DNA from 2 places in the Colwellia sp. 6_MG-2023 genome. Region 1 is predicted to be linked to the other one. Evidence: riboswitches for the same ligand, from Rfam matches in the RefSeq annotation. Region 1 holds a riboswitch; the other holds the start of a gene.

Region 1 (12,591 bases):
TTAAAATCATTCAGGTTTAATAGCAACAATTTGTGCGATAGCTTGCTTCGCATGGCTACCTTGTGAGGTAAAAACCTCTCCTTCAAAACTATACAATATTTTCCAATCTGAAAAATATTCAAGCAGTTCATTAGGCTTCAATAGAAAATTAGGATTTTTAGGCCTGCCTAACTTTGCTTGTTGCTCTGTGAAGGTTTCATAAATAATCATGCCCCCTGGTTTTACAGCAGCTTTAATCTGCGCCATCAGCGGACGATGTAAGTAACGAAAAACCATAATAGCGTCAAAGGTTTCTGCCTTTAATGGTTTATCGTTACCTTGATCAAAATGGACTTGTTCAAAATGATCTTGCTCAAAATCTACCTGCCAATATTGCGCTAACTTTTGTGTATTTAGCTGCAAACGATTAACGGCCTGTTCAACCTGCTTTAGTGATTCGCCATTAATATCAGCAAAAACAACATTAATATCATTCTCAAGTACATGCAGACCATTTCGCCCTTCACCACAGGCAAGATCGAGTACCTGCGCTTTACTATCAAACGTTAGCAGCTGCGATGACAATAAGTATTTATCTATTAATGATGAATGTTTCAAACCTAAATTCCAGCAATTATACGACGTTATATTTCAAAGTAATTGGTAAAAACTTTATAAAGTTCAGTCCCTTGATTCACACTTGCAGAAGCGAAATGTAAAATAGGAAGGACATCTTTATCAAGAATAACATTATGTAATGGATTACCATCACCGTAATTATCCATTCTTAAAATACGTGCTAATGGCTTACCTGCGGGTAGAGGCTTACCAAATTCAGCTAAATAATCCACCATCCCCCCCATAGGAGAGTACAATGCTTTATAGTCTTTTAAATAACAAGCATAGCGTGTCATTTCTTGAGGTTGATACCCTAATGACTCAGCTTTTTGTAACGATACCTCTTCAGAAGGGGTTTCTAGGCAACTACTAAGCCCAATCACACCTTTGTACTGTAAGTAGCTTAAAATACCTAATGCGTCTTGATGCGCGACATCCAAATCAATTTGCTCTTGAGAGCCCAGCTCTACAGTAAAACTCTCTTTAGCAAAAGCCCCCTCGCCCATAACAAAGTTTCGATCTAACTTTTTATAGGCTTGTTGCAAGCTCCACCAAGGACAAAAAGTTGCTTCATCCATTGCACCATCGAAATCATTAGGAATAAAAAGGGTATGAGGTATATCAAAGTAGCTAGCACTTGCCTTCGCGTATTCAGGGCAATATAAATGTTTACTTGAAATGGGGCCGGTATGTAAGTCGAGTACTATATCAGCTTGATGTGCCATACGTTGTAACTGATAAGCAATGCGTTGACCAGTAGTCAGTCCCCAAATATTATGATCCAACTTTTGTTCAATTTGATCGATTAATACTTTTTCAAATCCTACTCTAATTTCATCTTCACTCGCATTAATATTTTGCTGAGCAAAAGGTACTATAATTGACTCATCAAAATGGTACATTCTATTCCAGTTCACGCCCGTAATAGGGTCAAATCGACCTAATGTATATTCACCATTTTTATGGTTACAAGCCACAGGATTGGCATAAGGTACCAAAGTAATATCACTTTGAATTTTGCAATCTTTTAATAGCTCTAGCAGCTGAAAGATAACTGCATTTCCTTGTACTTCAGCACCATGCATATTTGCTTGAATATAAACATTAGGCGCTGTACTTTGAGTTCCAGAGGCTGTATTACTTTTTTCACTTTCAAACGAATAAACAGGCACGGTTAACTTAGCGCCACTAGCCATTTCCCCAACGTGCATAATACTTTTTTTGAAGGTATTCATCATTTATCTCATTTATTAACCGGTATAGGCAAAACTACGCGAACATTACTCGAATACTATTCGAATACTATGCAAGGTATGAACTCGCAGGTTTCGCAGCTCTAACTTCAACTAATTTATTTTCTTGAATTACATATTCTGCCGCCAATTGGTGACATAAGAAAAACGGCATGCTTTCAGTAAACCCATAGGCACCACAATAACCAAAAACTAATTCATCACCAACCTCAACATCTTTTGGTAAAGATAAATGACCAAGTTTATCCATACTTGTACAAAGAGGCCCATGTAAATCAAAGTATTGGCTTGACTCATTCGACTGACGAAGTAAGGTAACTGGAAAAGGTTGATCTGTTATTGCTGGACGAATAAGATGGTTAATACCTGCTGCCAACACCAATTGTTCTTGACCATAATTAGTTTTTCTATCAATTACCGGAACAACATAATAGCCACATTCAGCAACCGCAAAACGACCAAGCTCTAACCAAAGCTCATCAACGCCAGCCTTGGCTTTAATGTCAGCTAAATCGGAAATAATTTGCTGCCATGCCAACGTTTTACCTTCACCAAGATAATCGATACCTAAGCCACCGCCTAAATCAAGAATTTTTAGCTCCATACCAATATCGTTGGCAAGTTCAGTGAGTGGCTTAACCATTTGCCCCCATAAGGAATACATTTTTTCATTACTGAGCATGTTGCCCCACTGAAAAATATGTAAACCACAAATATTTAATTCGGGATAGTCACTTACTTTAATGTGTTGCCATTCTTCTACCGATAAACCAAAAGGCGTTAAGCTATTACCACCTAATGGATTCTTTTCACCATCAGGCCACTGTAATTGTACACGCAGTAATACCGTTGGTTTTTCACTAGCTGGCTTTTCCTTAACAACTTCATTAAGCCAAGTCAGTTGATTTAAGCTTTCAATCACAAAAGTACCGACACCTTTTTTGACAAAAGCATCAAGTTGTTTTTTAGATTTAGCGGGACCTGTATTCAAAATACGGCTAGGATTCACACCTTGTGCTAATACTTGTGATAACTCACCGGCGCTAGCAACATCAAAATCAAACCCTTCATTATCTAATGTTTGAATAACTTTAGATAAAGGATTGGCTTTAACAGCAAACCAAAGCTTAATCACATCTTGTTGCTGTAATGTCGCAAGGTGTTTTTTTAACGTATCTAATTGATAGACAAAATAGCCTTGTTCATCTTCGGGCGATTGATGAGCTAATAACGTACTTTCAAGATTGGTGTCGAACCAAGTGGGTTTAGTCATAATATTTCAATTCATTTATTACACTGTAAGTTTCAATTAATTCATTATTATTAATAATCTAGCTTTAAGCTATATAGTTCAAGTTAAAAGCAAAAACACGGAATTGATCATCAATCAATATTCCGTGTTTTTTATGCTTAAGCGTTTAGCCCATTCTTTGAAAATTAAAATACTTTCCCAAGAATTTATAAGTACTTTAACGCTTAACTTGCACTATACAGCAACAAGTTGAACAATTAACGAAGGATAGATTCTAACTCTAATGCCGCATCACTTTGTTCATCACGATATTTAACGATCAACGCACATGCCATGTTCAAGCCTTGTGCTTGCGCCCAATCTCCTTTTACAGGGCGAGTGCCCGGAACAACAATAGCATTTTCTGGAATTTCAGCGCCTTTTTCACGCATCACTTCATTAACACAATCATATACTGGTACTGATTTAGATAATGAAACACCTGGTGCTAGTACAGCGCCTTTTTTCACTACAATACCTTCAACAATAACAACACCGGCACTCAAGAAAGCATTATCTTCAATGATTACTGGGCTAGCACCGATCGGCTCTAATACACCACCAATTTGAACCGCAGCTGAAACATGAACATTTTTACCAATTTGAGCACATGAGCCAATTAGAGCATGGCTATCAACCATAGTACCGGTATCAACAAATGCACCAACGTTGATATAAGCCGGTGGCATAATAATGACGCCTTTAGCAACATGAGCACCAGCACGTACAGATGAACCGCCCGGTACTAAACGAACACCATCCTCAGGTGTAAACTGACGAGCAGGTAAATTATGTTTATCAACAAAACCTAAATAGTTATCACCAAAAGCAATGTTTTCACCCGCTTTAAATGCCGCTAAAACACCTTGTTTTACTTCAACATTGGCATGCCAATTACCGTTTTCATCTTGAGTTGCTGCGCGTAGTGCACCAGTTTCTAATTGTGCTATTACATCTTGCCAATTCATGCGATATTCCTATTTTCATGTGTATTTATAAAAGAAGATTGATTAGCTTGCACTAACCATTGATTAATTTTTTCATCAAATGCCAATAACTCTGTATTATCGGTTAATTCAAGGTGTGTTAATGGCGCTCGCAATATCGGTGTTTTAATATTTTGTTGCTGCTGCATTAACATTTTGACTGGGATAGGGTTAGCAACACAAAATAGTGCTGCTACAGCCCTGTTCCATAATGGAAACATAGTGTTGGTTTGTCCAACTAAACATAGTTGAACATACGTTTGTGTTGCTTGAGGCCATGCATTAGCGCAGACCGAGACTAAACCTTTCGCACCTGCCGGTACTAGATATGGCATCATGGCATCTTCACCACTATAAAGTGCTACACCTGGGCATTGTTCACGGTAATTAAGAAATTTATGTAAATCGCCACTTGCCTCTTTCATTGCCCAACAATTTGGATGATTTTGCAAATTTTGTAAGGTTTCAACGGGAATTTCCACGCCACTACGAGAAGGCACGTTATATAACATACAGGGGAAATTAGCAGCATCTAGTAGAGCTTTAAACCATTGTGTTTGGCCAACGACACCCGGCTTGGCATAAAGTGGCGTTCCGAGTAAAAAACTATCAATGGGTAAGGTATTACAGTATTCAACCCAGTTAATTTGTTCTGCTAGATTAGAGCCACCAACAGCAACCATTAACGGTGTATTAAGCTGTAGACTGCACACAAACTCAACAATACTCATTTGCTCATCACGGGTTAATGCTAAACCTTCACCTGTGCTACCAAGTAACAGTATACCGTTACCTGCTTCAGCTTGTGCTATTGCGATTCGTTCTAGACTAGTAAAGTCAATTTGATTATTTTCTAAAAATGGCGTCACTAAAGCTGTCCATAAAGAACAAGCGTCAAGGTTTCTGTTGCCAATAAGTTGGGAATTTATATTTGTAGGTGATTGTGTATTCATTGCTCTCGAACTCATAATGTTTATATCGGCTTAAGCACAATACAAATTAGTTCGGAGGGCTTTAAGGTATTCACAATAAAGAGCTAAGTATAACAACCTTATGTTAAGGCTATTATTGGCTTTTATGCAAAGACCAGAAGCTCTCCACTCAATTATAACCTACCTTCTATTAAGGTAGCTCAATATCAGTGACAGTTGTCGGGATTCAGCCCTTAAACTTTGGTTAGACACCAAGGTAAACAACCGATAAGTGTTTTATCAAACAAATACTTATCTCGGCGCTAATCCCCCTCATTACTATTATCAGATTTTGATCTCTGTGCAAAATAACATTGCAAATAATAACTACCTGGTTAACGCTCCTCTTCTGGCCCCTTTCCTCATAACTATTAACATTTTATTTGTATTCCTATCAGTAACTGCCGTCATCATTTATAAAATATAAACATTGCTGACACTTATCTTGATGGTTTATCTAAAATATCAATAATTTAGAGGTGAACTTTTGATATTAAATCAAAAGTCTGAATTAGGGACGCCGCTATTTAAACATTGTTATCACTTTTCTGTCAATATCGAAATATTCAGACTATAGAAAAAACCTTGAATACAGTAGAATACTATCTTCTAACTTATTCACTGTTAATCATCATTATGTCAACTTCAAACATCAGCCAAATATTAGTACGAAATAGTGCACTATTATCGGCTAAAACGCCCTTATTTATTAATTTAATGGCAGATGGTTTTATTGAAAGCTATCTACTTGATAATCCAGAGGCACAATTAAGTTGCCATAATACTAATTTTGTCGATTATTTAGCGATAAAAAACAAATTTGATAAACAGGTCGAAACAAGTTTTGCTAGCGAATATAAAACTGAACGACAACACGACTTAGTTGTGATTAACTTCCCAAAAAGCAAAGATGAACTTGCTTTTACTTTTGCGGTGATTGCCCCTTATTTAAGCAACGACGCTAAAATAATCTTAGTAGGCGAGAAGAAAGGTGGCATACAATCTAGCCCTAAATTAACCGGAGAATTTCTTCAGAATTGTCAAAAAATAGATGCTGCACGTCATTGTTTACTCTTTGCCGGCATCGTTAACCCTGAAAATTTAAATAAGCAGTTCAATATTGAAGACTGGTTTAAACAATATCAAATTAATATCAACAATATATCGCTTACTATCGCTTCATTGCCAGGTGTTTTCAGTCAGAAGAAGTTAGATATTGGCACCGCATTATTATTAGATAACTTACCTCAGTTTATGCAAGGAAAAGTGCTAGATTTTGGTTGTGGTGCAGGTGTTATCAGCTGTTTTATCGGTAAGAAGTTTGAATCTACCCAATTAGACTTACTGGATGTAAGTGCTTTAGCAATAACATCAGCCCAAAAAACACTCGCATTAAATAATTTATCTGGTACTGTTTTTGCCTCAAATAGTTTATCTAACGTAGCAGGAAAATATCAACATATAGTCTCTAATCCGCCTTTCCATCAAGGCACCAAAACCAGTTATCAAGCAAGTGAGGATTTTTTAAGAGGAATTAAGCCTCATATTGAGCCTCGTGGAGATATCACCATAGTTGCCAATAGTTTTTTACAGTATTTACCGATCATGCAAGAATACATAGGAACAACCAAACGATTAATTAATAAACAAGGATTTAACATTTATCACTGTAGAGCTAATTAATGGTCAACCAGACTTGATAAATGTATTTTTTTCAGCGATGGTTATGCCATGAAAACAAAAAATAAATTAATATCTAATCGAAGATTTTTACTCGCCAGTATTTTAGGCGTAGCTTCTTTCGTAATAGTCATTATTCTAACCAGTATTATCTATATTGTAGAAACTCAAGAAGAGTTAAAGTTAGAAAAATACACTCGCGCTTGGGCCAAATCTATTGCTCAAGCCAATGTAACCTACTTAGTTGAAAATACAAAAGGCGCCGAAAAAAGAGCAAACGCTAACCTAAAAAAACTCGTGACAGCTGACTACATTAATTATATTCATATTTATAAAAAAGAAGGCACTGAAACGACTTACTTTACTGGTTTTAATAAAAGCATCTATCATCCAGCAATTCCAAGTAAAGTTGCTCAAATAGATGAATTACTAACTCTTAAAAATCAAAAAAATAATTTAGAGTTAGTGGTAGAAATAAAACAAAATAAAACCATAGTCGGTTATTTGTATATTCAAGCAAGTAAAAAAAACATTCATGATTTTAGTCGACAGCTAACGTTCACTGCGATTGCATTATTGCTATTCGCTTTAACGCTCTTCTTTATATTAGCATCTTCAATTAAAAATAAAATCAATCAGTTACTCACTACTTTAGTTGAGTCATTACAAGAAATATCACACAGTAAAAACTATAATGAACAAATAGACCCCCTACCACTTATTGAATTTGATATTTTAGCTCAAAACATTAATATTTTATTAAATAGAACAGCGAAGCACATCACAAAAAAAGATAACACACACCAACAAGCCTTATTAGAAAATAATATATTGGCAGAAAAGGTACAGGCTAGAACGAATGCTTTAAAAGAATCTAATCAAGAGTTGCTTTCAACTTTGGAAAAATTACATCAATTTCAAGGGCAGTTGGTTGAAACCGAGAAAATGGCCTCTCTAGGCGACATGGTTGCAGGTATTGCCCATGAAATAAATACCCCGATTGGTTTGGGTGTTACGGCCTCAACACTAATGAATGACCGTTTGATGGAAATAAAACAAGCCTTTGAAGATAAAACGTTAAAATCCAGTCAGCTAAAAAAATTCCTGACTCAGGGTGAAGAAAATATAGAGATGATTTACCGAAACCTAGATCGGGCTGCAAAATTAATTTCTAGCTTTAAAAAGGTGGCAGTTGATCAAACAAGCACAGAAACAAATTCGTTCAATTTTAAAACGCTGCTTGAAGAAGTATTTATCACCTTAAAAGCGAAACTACATGAACAACATATTGATCTCATTATAGACTGTCCTGACAACCTTATTGTTGAAAGTAAAGCCGGACAGATTAACCAAATATTGGTTAATCTTATTTTAAATTCAATTATTCATGGTTTTGAAGGCAAGACTGATGGTGAAATAACTATCTCTGTATTTTATCTGAGTGATCAATTACATATAAGCTATAAAGACAATGGTACAGGTATTGATGAAAGTGTAAAATCGAAAATATTTGCTCCTTTTACCACAACTAAACGCGGTAGCGGTGCAAGCGGTTTAGGACTCCATTTAGTGTTTAATATTGTGACCCAAGCCTTAAATGGACATATCGATTTTGAAAGCGAAATAGGGATAGGCACTAAATTTAATATCATTTTTCCCGCTTTACTTACCTTAGAACAATAAATAATGGTAATAGTTTGCAATATAATTGTTATTTAATTTAGACTTAGTTAACATGGTTTACAAAGTGTTAACTATACTTTCACGATAAAATAATAATATTAAAAATTCGCTTGAACATCTCTATTAAATTAACGGAATTGGCATGGAAAATTATCAAATACTCATAGTAGAAGATGAAGACGTTACACGTTTCAATTTACGCAATTTATTTGAAGCTGAAGGTTATAATGTATTTGAAGCATATAACGAAGAAACGATGACCACTATGCTAGAACAGCAAGATATCAACCTAGTGATCATGGATATTAATCTTCCGGGGAAAAACGGCTTATTACTAGGCAGAAATTTGGCAAGTAATAAAAATTTAGGGTTAATATTCTTAACAGGTCGTGATAGTGATATTGATAAAATACTAGGGCTAGAAATTGGTGCTGATGATTATTTAACAAAACCATTTAACCCTAGAGAGTTGACCATTAGGGCGCGTAATATTTTAAACCGTATTGGTAACAGTAAAAACGACATCGAGTTAGAACAACCTATTGTTACTTTTAATGAGTGGAAATTAAATGGTCATTCACGCGAAATGACTAGTCCAACAGGAGAAGTAATTCCTATTCCTCGCGGAGAGTATAGAGCGTTACGTTTATTAATAAAAAATGAAGGCAATATTGTTTCTAGGCAAGAATTAATTAAAGAAATGACTGGTCGAGATTTGCGAGACAATGATAGAACTGTTGACGTAACAATTAGACGATTACGTAAACATTTCGAATCAAATGATAATACCCCTGAACTAATCAATACCATACATGGTGAAGGTTATCGTTTTGTAGGTAAAGTAACCTAGCCTTAACTACAATAAATATAAATTAACAACCATTAAGCTACAAACCTGAGAGCCAATCATCAAAAGCGGCTATCGCTTGTTTGTTATGAATTTTAAGCTCAGCAAGTTGTTGAGCTTTACCACTCGTACCCATTGTGGTTTTTTCCATTTCTTTCAAGCGTATATGTAATGACTTTAAACCAACGCTACCTGCTGCACCTTTCATTTTATGACAATGCTCTTGCCATAATTGTGAGTTATCGCACAACAATGAACTTTCAATATCATTAATATATAAAGCCACCTGTTGAATATATAAGTCAAACATTTGTTTTACCACGCCGTGACCTAAACGTTGTACATAGTCACTAAGCAGCTCTTTATCTAACTGTATCGACTCAAAATTTTCATTCATAAACCACCTACCATCTTATTTATAGTGCGTTACTTATTAACATAACAAGTGAATGAATAAGTATTTGCTGCTTGAATTCTATTCTAAATGACTACACAGTATCCATCCATAGTTTCACTTACATAATTAAAAATTAGTTTACCGCAAATCATCTTAAGCTAATAATTGATTAATTTTGAAGTAGTATGGCTATAAAAAATAAGATAGAATGTGCGCCCTTGAATTTACTTGTTGCGCGGTTATTTAGCTATCATCACGCAGCCTTAGTTAAGTAGCTATAGCTTAAAAAGCGGAGTCACAATGCCGACAACGATGCCTGATATTGCCAACCATACCACAGCCCAAACAGAAGGAACACTTGACTGGGTAGGGATGAGTAATATTGAAATGCCAATTATGGTCGCCTCAAAAGGCCAGAGCGAACGTATGGTTTCAGCCCATATTGATGCATTTGTTAATTTAAAAGAAGCTCAGGCTAAAGGCATTCATATGTCACGTCTGTATTTACTTCTCGACGAGTTATCAACCAGCAATGTACTGAACTATCAAAGTTTAGTAACACTTCTTGACGGCTTTATTAGTAGTCATAGTGATTTAAGTGACCAAGCAAAAGTTACTTTCAATTTTGATTACCACTTGCGTAGAAAATCTTTAATTAGCGGAAAAGAAGGTTGGAAGGCTTATCCTACCACTTTAATAGGCCACTTTAATCAGGGTAAGCTTGATATAGAAATGTCTATTAACGTACCTTACTCGTCTACCTGTCCTTGCTCTGCAGCTTTGGCAAGACAATTAATTCAGAAAGCATTTCAGGATAAATTCAACGATACTAATGTTGATTTAGATTCAATTCATGAATGGTTAGGTACAACCGAAGGTATTGTTGCTACACCGCACTCTCAACGCTCAGTTGCAGAGGTAAAAGTAAAGCTTAACAGTGATATTAACGACTTCCCTATTACTGATTTAGTTAATTTAATTGAAAACTCATTAAAAACACCGGTACAAGCTGCTGTAAAACGTGAAGACGAACAGGAATTTGCTCGTCTTAATGGACAAAATTTAATGTTTTGTGAAGATGCTGCACGCCGCTTGCAATACAGTATGAATCAAGCAGAAGGCTATGATGATTTTTGGTTAAGAATAAATCACCTTGAATCTCTGCATGCACATGATGCCGTTAGTGTAACAACTAAAGGGGTTGTTGGCGGTTATCAGCCATAGCTCTATAATATAAAAGAATAGTGCTTTAAACATCTGCCCCATCATCAAGAGCCTCAACATTATTGCTGAGGCTTTTTTAATGGGCGATTACTCAACATAAACGTATTTCTTCTTTCTAAGTTATTCAATTACTCACATAAACTAACGCTCAACTAGTAACACTCATCTATTTTATTGTATTTATACCCATAAAAAATTTTGCCTCTTTATTCACTACTTCAAATTGGTTAAAAAATGACTTATAATTAATCTGTGATTTATACTAAAAAATATAATTTAGTTTAGCTATAAAGTATTTTCACAAAATAAATATAACCCCATGAATATATTAAAGTAATTAGAAAATAACATTTAAAAAATAAGATTAAAATAGTTTTCTAAGAACAACTTATCTTCTTATATATTCAAATAATATGCATATATATTCACAAAAAGATTGACTCAAAATCATTTTAAGCGTACTTTTGCCGGCCGCTTTAAATAATGATTTTCATTAATGGCATATCGTCCCGTAAAGACTCGGTAGAAGTCTGACGTTCGATGTTCAAAAAATTCTAAATGATGTTCTGAAGGATCAGCAGTATAAATTTTGAGCATTAAAAATATATGACTTAAATTAGCAAATAAAATTTAGCTAATAAAAATAGTTTGATGAAATAGGAATACGCAATGAATGATATGAGCAAAAAATCCCAAGGCCTTTACCGCCCAGAATTTGAACATGACAGTTGTGGCATTGGCTTTGTCGCTAATCTAAAGGGTAAAAAGTCTCACGACATTATCGAAAATGCACTCACTATGTTGAGCTGTATGGAACATCGTGGTGGTACTGGTTTCGACGTTAAAAGTGGAGACGGTGCAGGTATACTTATACAAATACCACACGATTTTCTAAGCCAAGAAATGGCGACTTTAGGATTAACTTTACCTGATGCCGGAAATTACGGTGTTGGTATGATCTTCTTCCCAAAAGATCCTGAACTGAGCAAAACCTGTAAAGAAACATTAAACCAAAATATTTCTGAGTTAGGTTTAACACTATTAGGTTATCGTAATGTCCCTGGCGATAATTCAATGCTAGGTGCAGCTTCACTTGAAACAGAGCCTAATATTGAACAAGTATTTATTGCTAAGCCTGCTGAATTATCAGCACAAGAATTTGAACGTAAGCTATTTGTTTTACGTAAATATACTTCTCATCAAATTAATAATAGTCAAATCACTGAACGAGATGAATTTTATGTCACCTCAATGTCATCGACTAAAATTGTTTACAAAGGACAATTTACTACTGAGCAAGTTCGTCAATATTATTTAGATCTTCAAGACGAACGTACTATCTCTGGCTTAGCGATGTTTCATTCTCGTTTCTCAACAAACACTTTCCCAGCATGGCGTCGTGCTCAACCATTCCGATACATTGCACATAATGGTGAAATCAATACAGTACGCGGTAACATTAACTGGATGAATGCACGTGAGGCATTATTTAGTTCAGTTAACTTTAGTGATGCTGAATTGAAAATGTTAAATCCAATTTGTAACAAAGACAATTCAGATTCAGCCAACCTTGATATGGCAATTGAGTTACTCGTATTAAGCGGTCGTTCGCTTGCACAAGTAATGATGATGATGGTGCCTGAAGCTTGGCAAACACAAACA
Region 2 (12,591 bases), on a different contig from region 1:
AGAGTTCTCTGAGAATTTATCACTGTATGGTGATTTTATGCTATTGAGTGCTGAATATGACAAAACAAGTGAGCCAATTGAAGGTAACAATGTTGCAGGTGCACCTAAACAACAGTTCACCCTACAAACTAATTACAATGTTGCTGCTATTCCAGGGCTAACAGTAAACTTAGGTGGAAAATACCATGGTGTAACCACGGTAGATTCAAACAATACTTGGGAATTGCCTTCCTATACTATTTTTTATGGTGGTGCGAGTTACAGTACAAAGTTAGCTGAAAAAGACCTTACCGTTATCGCGACGATAGATAATTTATTTGATAAAGAATATTGGGCAAATAGTGATTCATATGGTGGTTTACGCATTGGTGAACCCAGAACATTTGCTGTGAAAGTAAAAATGGATTTCTAACACTATTTATTTAACAAATAAATAACTATGTCGTTTTATACAATATAGATACCCATACTATTTCTGTTTTGGGTATCTATATTTAACATTGAGAGTTTTTAATATGTGGCAATTATTGGCACTACTATTTATTTTTTTTGGCGTATTTATTGTATATTCCACTAATAAAAATCAAAATTTATTTCGCAAACCATTAACAAAAAAATGGCGAACACTGGGTTACTTATGTTGGCTATTATCACTAGTTTCTTGCCTTCAAACACAGGTGCTTGCTGCTGCACTATTCACTTGGCTTTTTGTACTTTTAACCACTTTAGCTTGTATCCCTTTCCTTAGTTTAATGATTACACCGAACAAAAATAACGGATCTAATAAAGGAGCATCATCATGAGTAGGTTAACCTCAGAACAAAAGATTCAACCCCATTGGTGGGTTAAAACATTTGCCGGAACAATTTTGGGTTTAACATTAGCTTACGCTTTTGTTGCTATTTTTGCTTGGTTTGGTCCTGGAGGCTTAGATGCCCCTGCAAAAGGTCAATTCAATATGTGGGTGCTTTCTCCCATTGCATTGTTTGTATTGTCATTTACCTATTTATTTAAAACAGCGTTAAAAGCTGTTGTATATCTATTATCTGCGAACATTATCGTTTACAGCGTATTTTTTCTTTTAAGGTGGTTATCATGAGAGTTCGTGGCGATATACTTAGAACCTACCAATCTGTACATACATGGACAGGCATTGTTGCTGGCTTAGTTTTATTTATCGGCTTTTATGCTGGCTCCCTTACTATGTTTGAGGAAGAAATTACTCAATGGGCAACGCCTCCAAGTCATCACCTTCCACAGGTCACTATAGATAAAATAGATAATTTAATCACTAAAGCCCTAGACACCTCAGAAAACGCGCAACAAGGTTTTAAAATAAATTTCAATGACGCAAGCTCCCCGATGACTTGGTATGAAAAAAAAGGAGGACGAGGTTTATATTTAGATAATGTTATGGTGCATGCCACCCTATCAGCTCAAGGAGATTTAATTACTCGAACGGAGCCTACCAATGAACTAGGTGATTTAATTGACATGTTACACCGTACGGCAGGTATTGCAGGAAAAGTTGGACACGAAAACCTAGGTGTTTTAGTGCTTGGTGTTGCTTCTATACTTTACTTTTTAGCCTTAGTTTCAGGTGTTATTTTTCTACTACCTACGTTAGTAAAAACTTTTTTTTCTGTTAGAAAAAATAAAGGCGCAAACCGATTTTGGTTAGACAGCCATAACCTAGTTGGCGTTGTGAGTCTTCCTTTTCATTTAATAATTGCTTGGTCTGTTGTGGTATTTGCTTTTCACGACGTATTATATGATGGTTTAGACTTAGTATATGGTAAACAACCCATATTTGAACAAGCGAAAAGTGCGCCAGTAAACTACTCTGCGAGCCAACTACCACCTATTTCAACATATATAGATAAGGTCAATGAGCTAACTGAGGGTTATAGTATCAAATACATTGAGTTTTCGCGCTTATCAACTCAACGCCCTTCTGTTGCAATAAGTGTGATGAATACAGCTGAAATGATGCGTAATAACACTGGCGACTTTATTTACATGAACCCTTACACTCTTGCTCCTGCATTTAGCAGTATTTCAATGAGCGAAGACGATTATTACGTTTCTTATGTCGCGAGCTTCTTTTCTTTACACTTTGGTGGATTTGGCGGTGAATTAGGCCGTTGGTTGTACTTTGTGATGGGCTTACTCGGTGCTTTTTTATTTTACAGCGGTAACTTGCTTTGGTTAGAAAAACGAAGACAAAAGAAACCGATTCAGAGTAAATCTAACCGTTTTATGGCTAATCTAACTATTGGTGTATGTTTAGGCTCGATATTAGCGGTCGTTGTTACTTTATTAGCAAGTAAGTGGTTATATTTGATTAACGCAAAAATTAACAATAGTTATGTAACTTGTTACTACCTAGTATTTTTTGCTGTTTTAATTTATAGCTTTGTTTTTGGCGCCGCAAAAAGTGCTATTCATATGCAAAAAATCATTGCTTTAACTTGTTTATGTATTCCTATTACAACACTTGTTGCTATAACAACACCAATCTTTAGCCAGTGGAATTTAAATGCGTTTAGCAATAGTGCTATTGATATATCCGCTTTAATTTTTGCCGCTATATTTTATTATGGAGCACTAAAAACTAAAAAACGCGCATATTTTGGAGAGCGTAATAGTATTTGGGCGTTATAACAATTTATTAAACGTATATTAATAAGCCATTATTGCCTTCTACCTAAAGTATAATTAACAAAAGTAGAAGGCTGATCTTATTATGTTGGGCCTAATTAATAATGAGGAATATAAATATTAAAAGCAGTGATTAATAGAATAACGTAATATTTACTACATCTAAACAAATCAAATGAGAATGGTTATCAAATGACATTGACATAGTACAATGTTTTCTTTAATCTTGCCCCCCTATTTGTATTAAAAACCTATTAAAGAGACTGACATCATATTGTCAGAATTATGCTATGCCTCAAATAACCAAGATTAGAAAAAAAATCCTGTTGACCTTTACTAGCCTATGTCTTATTTCATCTTCTCTTGTACACGCAAATGAAGAAGTCAATGTGTATTCTTATCGCCAAGCATTTTTAGTTAAGCCTCTGTTCGACAAGTTCACTGAAAATACCGGCATCAAAGTAAATGTTATTTTTGCTAAAACAGGCATGGCAGAACGTCTAGAGCGTGAAGGTAAACATAGCCCTGCAGATGTATTATTAACTACAGATATTAGTCGACTTATTGAATTACAGGACCGTAACTTACTACAAGCAAATGACGCTGAAGTATTACTTGATGTTATTCCTAGTCAATACAGAGCAAAAGACAATACTTGGTTTGCATTAACAACGCGTGTACGAAATATTTATTCTGCCAAACGTTTAGGCACATTAGATATTAATTATGAAGACTTAGCTGATAGTAAGTATAAAGGTAGAATTTGTACACGAAGTGGTAAACACGCTTATAACATCGCACTAGTCTCTTCTATGATTGCTGAACATGGTAGCGCAGAGACACTTGTTTGGTTAGAAAAATTCAAAGAAAATTTAGCACGTAAACCTCAAGGCAATGATCGCGGACAAGTACAAGCTATTCATCAAAACTTATGTGATATTTCACTAGGAAATAGTTATTACTTCGGTAGAATGCTATCAGACGAAAAACAAAAAGTATGGGCTGAAGCGGTAAACATTAACTTTCCTAATCAAAGTAACCGTGGTGCTCATGTGAATATATCTGGCATGGGAATGGCAAAGTTCTCTCCTAATACTGGCAATGCTAAACAATTAATGGCATTTTTAATATCAAAAGAAGCACAACAACTTTATGCAGAAACAAATGTAGAATATCCAGTAAGAGCTGATGTAATGCCTTCTGAGTTAGTTGCTTCATGGGGTAAGTTTAAAGCCGATGACTTACCATTAGAAACTATTGCGAAATATAGAAAAGAAGCCCTTAAATTAATTGATCAAGCTAAATTTGATTTATAAGATGATATAATTACTCCTTGATTGCCCCGTTAAAAAATAATCTCTGGCGAACTGCCTGTTGGTTAATAGCATTACTACTCGTAATACCTATCGTAGTAATGTTGTTAGCGAGTCTCAGTTCGTCGAGTGACTTATTCTCTCACCTTTGGCAAACGGTTTTGCCAGATTATATTACTAATACGCTAATACTTGGTGTACTGGTCGTTTGCCTTACGTTAATTTTTGGTACCTTTAGTGCGGCCTTTATTGTTCACACCAATATAGTAGGTAAACGGTTTCTACGATGGCTGCTTTTATTACCCATGGCAATGCCAGGGTATTTAGTTGCTTATCTTTATACTGATGTTTTTGATTATGCAGGGCCAGTTCAACGCGCATTACGCTATTGGTTTAATTGGCAATCGCCAAATGACTACTGGTTTTTTGATATACGCACTTTACCCGGCGCCGCCGTTATTCTGGCATTAGTATTGTTTCCTTATGTTTATATGTTGGCACGAACTGCATTTGAACAACAAGATCAAAACTTATTAAGAGCCGGACGTCTATTAGGTTTATCATCAAAACAAAGCTTTTTAAAAGTTGCCCTACCTTTGGCGCGTCCTGCTATTGCAGTCGCTGCAAGTTTAGTTCTGATGGAAACATTAGCCGATTTTGCTACGGTAAATTATTTTGCGGTTAATACACTTACAACAGCGATATTCGATACTTGGTTAGGTTATGGCGACTTAGCCGCTGCAAACGCGTTAGCAAGTATCTTAATGTTGTTAATATTTTTTGTGGTTGTAGCTGAGCAACGTGCAAGAGCTGGACAAGGGCATCAGTCAAACAGGCCCAATAAAAATATAGAAGTAATAGAATTATCTTTTATACAACAATGTTTCATTGGTGCTTTTTGTTGGATATTAGTATTCGCAGGCTTCCTTGCACCTTTCATTTTATTGATTATTATGGCATTTGAATACAGTGACCTAAATCAACTAATAGCACTATTACCGCCAAGTATTAACAGCATTGAGGTATCTTTTTATGCTGCAACTATTGCAACTTTTTTAGCTCTATTATTCGGTTTGTATCGTAGACTTAGCCAAGATAAATGGCGTATGCTTCCATTAAGTTTGGCAGGTTTCGGTTATGCTATTCCTGGTACAGTCTTGGCGATGGTATTACTCGCGACTTTCGGCCCATTAGATCACATGCTTAATGAAGTCGCTGATTATTTAAGATTAGACTCTCCAGGATTATTATTATCAGGTACTATTTTTGCTGTCGTTTTTGCTTTTGTAGTTCGTTTTGCCGCTATTGCTAATGGCACAATATCCAGTGGTATTGAACAAATACCGAGATCTGTCGACTTAGCCCCAGCAAGTTTAGGTGCCGGCTTAGGTAAAATGCTAATAAAAATACATATTCCTATCCTAAAGCCTTCTATTTTAGTGGCTTGGTTATTGGTATTTGTTGAGTCGATGAAAGAGTTGCCAGCCGTACTATTATTAAGGCCTTTTAACTTTGAAACCCTGAGTATTCAAATTTATCAATTAATCTCTGATGAAATGCTAGAGCAAGGTGCATTGGGCGCTATTTTGATTGTTATTCTGGGATTACTACCTATTGTTTGGCTTAATAAAGAAAGGAAATAACATAAATGAACAACATTGAATTATTAAGCATCAAACAGCTTTCGGTGAAATTACAAAAAAAAATCATTTTATCAGATACTAATTTGACCTTAAATTTTGGTGAAATACTTGGTCTAGTAGGTCCTAGCGGTTGTGGTAAAACAACATTACTTAATACCATTGCGGGCTTTAATGAGCTGAGTACTGGTGAATTAAAAATAAACAATAGTACGCAAACTGCGATGAATATACTGACTATTAGTCCCTCTAAAAACATACCACCAGAACATCGTAATATTGGTATGATTTTTCAAGACTATGCATTATTTCCTCACTTATCGGTTAAGAAAAACATCTATTTTGGTATTGATAAATTACCTAAAAGTGAACAAGAAACACGCACGGCTGATCTACTACATTTACTTAAGTTAACCGGTTTAGAATCAAGATATCCTCATCAGCTATCTGGCGGCCAGCAGCAAAGGGTTGCTATTGCACGAGCATTGGCCCTTCAGCCTAAATTATTATTATTAGACGAACCTTTTTCAAATATTGATGCCCGTTTGCGTAATGAATTAATGTTAGAAATGCGCCAGCTTTTAAAGCAACTAAAAATGAGTGCTATTTTTGTTACACATAACAAAGATGAAGTTTTTACTTTTGCAGATAAAATAGCGGTTATGCACCAAGGAAGAATTTTACAAACAGGCAGCCCTGCTTCAGTTTGCCAATCGCCGAGTAGTTGGCAAGTTGCTGACTTTTTACAATTAGGTAGTTGGATACCCGTAAAGGCCAAAGGTAATGAATACCAAACAGCCATCGGCAGTTTTTCATCAACCAATTCAGCAATTGTAGACACGAATAATGAAGCCAATAATAAGAATTCACAAACCTTACAATTCTTGTTAAAACCGCAAGCTATTGAGTATTGTGAGGATGAAAAGGTTAATGTAACAGTAGATAATATTGCCGTTACTGAACAAGGGTTTCGTTATTTACTCAGTAGCATTGAAAGAGATTCATCATTAGCTTTTAAACAACTTAGTTTTTATAGTGAGATGTTACTCGCTCTAGGTCAAAAAATAGCGATAAAAATTAAACCGCATCCATACCAAATATATCAATAAAGTAAAAAATTAGTCTGGCCTAAATAATATTATTTACCATCGCTATATTAGCAAGATCAGCTGAGGTATTCGCATTCAGTTTACTTTTAATTTGTGTATTGTAATTGCAAATAGTTTTATAACTTAAACAAAGCTCGCTAGCGACATTATGAGCATTTAACCCTTTTGAAAGTAAGCGAAACACATCAAATTCACGTGGCGATAAAAGCTTAAGTTTATGCTTTGGTTTTTTAGCTTCGGTTAAGCATATATCATTTACTTCCGGCATTAAGCCTTCTTCAATATAACGTTTACCACTAGCAATAACAGCAACCGCCTGCGCTAATACTTCAGCAGCACTATTCTTACTAACATAACCACGTGCACCTGCTTCTAATGCACGTTCAATATAAACTTTTTCATCATGAATACTATAAACTAAAATAAGTACATTAGGGTAATGCTTGCAAAGGCGACGAATAGCTTCTAAACCACCAATACCCGGCATTGACAAGTCCATCACAACAACATCAGGTTGGAAACGTTCATACTCCTTCACGGCCAGCTCACCGCGTTCAATGTCTACAATATCACCAATATAGGGTTGAGAGTCGAGCAACATTCTAAACCCTGCCCTAACAACCATATGGTCATCAACTAATAGAACTTTAATTTTTTTTGTTTCCATTACTTTTCCTCCCAGTAAGGTAATTCCACAACAACATTAACACCGGTATTTAATACAGATTCAAATGTAAATGTTCCGCCTAAATTTTCAGCTCGCTCGCGCATTCCCAACAAACCAAAGCCAGGAGTATTAAGCTGTTTTCCTTGACCATTATCAGATACAGTAATCATGACTTTATCACCGCGTTTAACGACTAAAATAACCACTTTAGTTGCATTTGCATGTCGAACAACATTGGTTAAGCACTCCTGAACAATTCGATAGACATGAATAGTAATATCGTGACTTAAATGCTCTAAAGCTTGGTCGTAATCTAAATCGAACTGAACCTCACTACTTCGTCTTTGCCATTCTCTAACCAGCTCAGATAAGGTGGCTCCTAAGCCAAGCTCTGACAAACTTAATGGGTGTAATGTTCTCATCATAGAACGAACGACCACAGATAGATGGTTACAAATATCAACAATTGAACTAGTTACTGCCTTTACATTTGTCTTTGGTTGTTGACATGTAATCGCCATTGCCTTGATTGCTGTTAACGATTGCCCCATTTCATCATGTAACTCTCGAGACAGATTTTGTCTTTCAGCTTCTTGAATTTGCATACTGTGGCGCGCCAAAGCTTGGTTCTTCTCTTGAGCCGTTTTAAGGGCTGATGACATACCATTAATTTCTAACGCTATTGCATCAAATTCACTAATTTTAAAGTGAGGTAGTACATGATCAAAGTGCCCTTTTTCAACTTGTTTAAGTCCAGTTAAAATAGCTTTAACGGAATCCAACATTGCATTAAACACTAGGTTCACTGTCAAAAACATAATAAAAAGCATTAGCACAATAGAGCAAAAAAAAGACTTTGTTTCTTGCCAAGCTTCATTTATTTCATCCATTGGATTCGCGGTAATAACAATCGCTTTGATAGATCCATCCGCAATTTTAATATCATAATGATGTATAAAAAAGTCGACCATAACTGACTTTACAAACCAATGAGGTGTCGATTTTTTCTCATCCTTTAAATCATCATTTAGCTTAGTAGCATGGGTATTTTTAACTTGATTTACACTCTTTTTGACAGAAATATTTAAATGCCTTACTGGTTGCATTGTGGCAATCTTGTCTAGCCATGCGTCTTTCTCTTCACTAGTGGAAGAGCTTTGATTAAGGCCAAATTCAATCATTTGTACGGCTAAGTTAATTGAAGAATTCACTTCTCGCTCTACTGAGCTTCTTGCCTGCCATACAGCAATAATTGCACTAAAAATTAAAATCAACAGTACTGATGCAATTATTCTCATATTGATCAGAGCACGTATACTCATTTGTAGAATTCCAATAATGAGGTGAATAAGATAAAAAATGCACGAGCTAATTGAACTATAAGTGCTAAAATATCAAAATTTTAAGAGACAACACCCCTAAAATTTTTTCCTTATGTTTGTTTTATATAATCAATCATACGCATCATATTTAATATAGGCACTGTACGTTCGAATTATATTTCTCATACTTTTGCACTACACTCGAAATGACAATATCAGTGATGAGAATATAATCGGTGAGATGATTAATTGGGTAATTGGGTAATTGGGTAATTGGGTATTAAAATAATAACAAGGAGATATAAACAGGATATACCAATTATTAAGATGAAAGAGTCACAATTAAAGAAAGCAATAATTGATAGTTTATTGCTTTAGATGGTGCTAAGGGGCTTTTGGAATGATTTATTACCAAGTAAAATCGGAGCTCCTACTTGGTAATAATAAATGACGAGGAAAAGTTAATACTAATAGAGTGCAAAAAAGATTAGTTAAATAATTCTCCATGTAGTTTCTCAACAACATTATTCGCATCTCGCTCATTCACTAAGAAGCATAAGTTATTGGCACTTGCCCCATGACAAATTAAACGAACGCTGATGTCATTAATCGTTTGAAAAATACGTTGCCCTATGCCTTTTGCACAATCTAAGCCATTGCCAATAACAGCAACTAATGACAGACCATGTTCAACGGTTACTTCACAAAGCTGCTCTAATTCTTCTACGACTGTTGATGTTATTAACGCTTGTGTAGAGCCACTTGGGTTATCAAAAGTGAGGGCGACACTAATCTCACTGGTAGTAATTAAGTCTACACTCAGCTCATGTTTAGCTAAAATACCAAATACTTGTGCTAAAAAACCACTCGCGTGTAACATAGCCGGGCTTTTAACTGTGACTAAGGTTTGTTCTCGTCTTAAGGCGATTGACCGGTAAGTAGGATTAGAGGCGACCGATTTTTTGATTTGTGTTCCACCTTTTTCAGGCTCTTTACTTGAACCAACAAAAACAGGAATGTTCTGGCGCATTGCTGGAATCAAAGTAGCTGGATGTAATATTTTGGCACCAAAAGTTGCCATTTCAGCTGCTTCACCAAAACTAATTTCTTTTATAGCACGCGCCTGATCGGTTATACGAGGATCGGTGGTAAAAATGCCAACAACATCAGTCCATACTGATAAATTATTCGCATGAAGTGCTTCAGCCAATAAAGCCGCACTATAATCAGAGCCACCACGACCTAAGGTTGTTGTTTCACCTAAACCATCTTGACCAATAAAGCCTTGTGTTACTAATACTTGTTGAGTCAATTTAGGCGCTAAAAGCTCTGTACATGCTAAACTTAATTGCTCTATATCTACCACTGCTTTGCCGTATAAGCTATTAGTTTTCATAACTTGCTGTACATTAAAATAAGCACCGTTAACATCAATAGACTGTAAAACTTGCGCAAAGATGCGTGAACTTAACTGCTCACCAAATGACAGAATGGCATCACCTTGCTTAACACTATGCTGTTGCGATTGTTTTAACGCATGCGTTGCTAACTCTTCAAGTAACCCTTTTATTTCAGTATTTAAAGCTTGCTCAACATCTTTTGCCAAATGTTGAGTAATATTTAACTGAATAGCTTGAATTTTATCAATAATATCTGCTTGTTCATCAAGGGATAAATTTGCTTGGCTTAAGCGTACTAAATAGTTGGTAACGCCTGCACTAGCAGATACAACCACTAAGCGATTACTACAGTCATTTTTAATAATCTGAGCGCAACGCAACATAGCGGGAAAGTCAGCAACACTTGTACCGCCAAATTTAGCAACGGTAAGGGATAAATTTTCTTTTGGTGAACTTGGATGTACCATGGGTAATCTTCCTAAATACAATAACTTACATTAGTAAATAATACTCACTAATTAAAACAGGAAGAGCATGACTGAACAGTTCGACAGGCTAGCCTATTTAACAATATAGGCATAGAGCATAGTAACTTTTTCAGCCAGAAGCTCTCCACCTTAGTCTATACAGACACTAAAATCAGGTGACAGTCCTAAGGATTCAGCCTTAGTGACCGAACGTAAACAGCCACGGTGTTTATGTTCTCGGCGATAATCTCCTTCAATAACGTATGTTGGAATGTGGTTCCTAATACTTTTCAGTATAACGTTATCTATCTAGTTATCGCTCCTCTTCTGGTGTTGTAAATATCACTTAAATTAAAAGTGTATAAACAACCCGTCTATTAGACATGAATTCAGTAGTAATTGCAATAGACTTTTAGATGGCTATAAAGAGAGTTAATTTGGAACAATAATTTTTATATTTAATAGTCAATACTAATAAAGCCTATTTCTATTTAACTAAAGATGACTAAACAGTGACTAAAACTTAAGAAACAACTAAGCACATAAAGCAAAATAGTAGAAAAATACAATGCAATTTTTTGTACGCATAACTTTCCCCAATTTTACAGTTACATTTGTTATAGTCTAGCTACAAACATGTATTACTAGCTTATGTAGAGCCTAATGGATTTATTTTTACTAAAAAAAGTTATTTCGGCTGCAATTATGCCGATTAATTTAGTGTTAATTTTATTAACCTTATCACTTTTGTATTGTCGAAAACGCCCAAAAAGAAGCGTTAAGTGCTTAATCTCAGCAGGATTATTATTAACTATATCCTCTATGCCAGTGGTTTCTGATAAGTTAATGGTAAATATTGAAAATAAATATGAAAGCTTTACTCATTCTAGTAAACCTGTTGACTACATTATAGTGCTAGGAGGTTGGCACGTTGCTAATGATGCCTTACCCGTAACTAGCCAACTTAATACAAACTCATTAGAAAGATTAGTTGAAGTATTAAGGATCTATCAATTACATCCAGAAGCAACGATTATCACGTCAGGTTATTATATTAAGGATCAGTTATCTCATGCTCAAACAATGAAGCAATCTTTAGTTCTTTTAGGTGTACCTGCCAATAAAATCATGACAGAAAATTTCCCTAAAGATACTGAAGAAGAAGCGCAATTAATTGGTCCTAGAGTACAAGGACATAATGTTGTATTAGTAACCAATGCAAGTCATATGCTAAGAGCAATAAAATACTTTCAAGCACAAGGAGTAGAGCCAATACCTGCACCAACAGGCTTTATGGTTAAAAATATAAATGGTCCTAAAGGTTGGGGGTATTACGTTCCTAAAAGTAAATCTCTGCAGATAACAACCGCTGCCTGGTACGAAAGTTTAGGTCTTTTTGTGCAGTGGTTAAAAAGCCTACTTTAAAATCAAATAATAGTATTAACTGTAAACCTAAAAAAACCAGTATCATCTTAGATAATACTGGTTTTAATGCTTTTACTTTGTTTATATTTACTTAGTTACGTTAGCTCACATAGGCTTAGTTACATATTTTCAATAATACAATCACCAAATTGAGAACAAGTAACCAAGGTTGCATCATCCATTAGGCGTTCAAAATCATACGTTACTGTTTTTGCACCAATAGCGCCAGACATACCTTTTAGTAGTAAATCGGCTGCTTCAACCCACCCCATATGGCGTAGCATCATTTCAGCAGATAGAATTACCGAACCTGGGTTAACTTTATTTTTCCCCGCATATTTAGGCGCAGTACCGTGAGTTGCTTCAAAAATGGCAACTTCATCATTTAAGTTAGCACCTGGTGCAATACCAATACCACCAACTTGTGCCGCTAAGGCATCAGATAAATAATCACCATTTAAATTCAGTGTTGCAATAACACTGTACTCAGCAGGACGTAACAATACTTGCTGTAACATTGCATCTGCAATTACATCTTTTATAATGATTTCTTTGCCTGTTTTAGGATGCTTAATACGACACCAAGG

What was found. A riboswitch is a leader RNA that binds a small molecule or an ion and turns the genes downstream of it on or off. The one in region 1 is predicted to bind lysine.
Region 2: another riboswitch for lysine. It lies ahead of lysC (lysine-sensitive aspartokinase 3); the one in region 1 lies ahead of dapA (4-hydroxy-tetrahydrodipicolinate synthase).

The regions. Positions count from the first base shown of each region.
Region 1 is NZ_JAUOPP010000004.1:1,253-13,843, forward strand. Features, by position in the region: gene Q4503_RS03660 (bifunctional 2-polyprenyl-6-hydroxyphenol methylase/3-demethylubiquinol 3-O-methyltransferase UbiG) at 7-597, opposite strand; gene Q4503_RS03665 (succinylglutamate desuccinylase/aspartoacylase family protein) at 624-1,832, opposite strand; gene Q4503_RS03670 (PLP-dependent decarboxylase) at 1,900-3,123, opposite strand; gene Q4503_RS03675 (2,3,4,5-tetrahydropyridine-2,6-dicarboxylate N-succinyltransferase) at 3,360-4,109, opposite strand; gene dapA (4-hydroxy-tetrahydrodipicolinate synthase) at 4,106-5,080, opposite strand; lysine riboswitch at 5,210-5,455, opposite strand; gene Q4503_RS03685 (methyltransferase) at 5,735-6,781, shown strand; gene Q4503_RS03690 (sensor histidine kinase) at 6,830-8,461, shown strand; gene arcA (two-component system response regulator ArcA) at 8,604-9,311, shown strand; gene Q4503_RS03700 (Hpt domain-containing protein) at 9,349-9,705, opposite strand; gene folE2 (GTP cyclohydrolase FolE2) at 10,006-10,929, shown strand; gene Q4503_RS03710 (hypothetical protein) at 11,377-11,526, opposite strand; gene gltB (glutamate synthase large subunit) at 11,599-12,591, shown strand, end outside.
Region 2 is NZ_JAUOPP010000021.1:36,275-48,865, reverse strand. Features, by position in the region: gene Q4503_RS13630 (TonB-dependent siderophore receptor) at 1-412, shown strand, start outside; gene Q4503_RS13625 (hypothetical protein) at 800-1,099, shown strand; gene Q4503_RS13620 (PepSY domain-containing protein) at 1,096-2,664, shown strand; gene Q4503_RS13615 (extracellular solute-binding protein) at 2,952-3,977, shown strand; gene Q4503_RS13610 (iron ABC transporter permease) at 4,136-5,617, shown strand; gene Q4503_RS13605 (ABC transporter ATP-binding protein) at 5,623-6,723, shown strand; gene Q4503_RS13600 (response regulator transcription factor) at 6,743-7,390, opposite strand; gene Q4503_RS13595 (sensor histidine kinase) at 7,390-8,712, opposite strand; gene lysC (lysine-sensitive aspartokinase 3) at 9,200-10,579, opposite strand; lysine riboswitch at 10,710-10,914, opposite strand; gene Q4503_RS13585 (ElyC/SanA/YdcF family protein) at 11,243-12,004, shown strand; gene icd (NADP-dependent isocitrate dehydrogenase) at 12,124-12,591, opposite strand, start outside.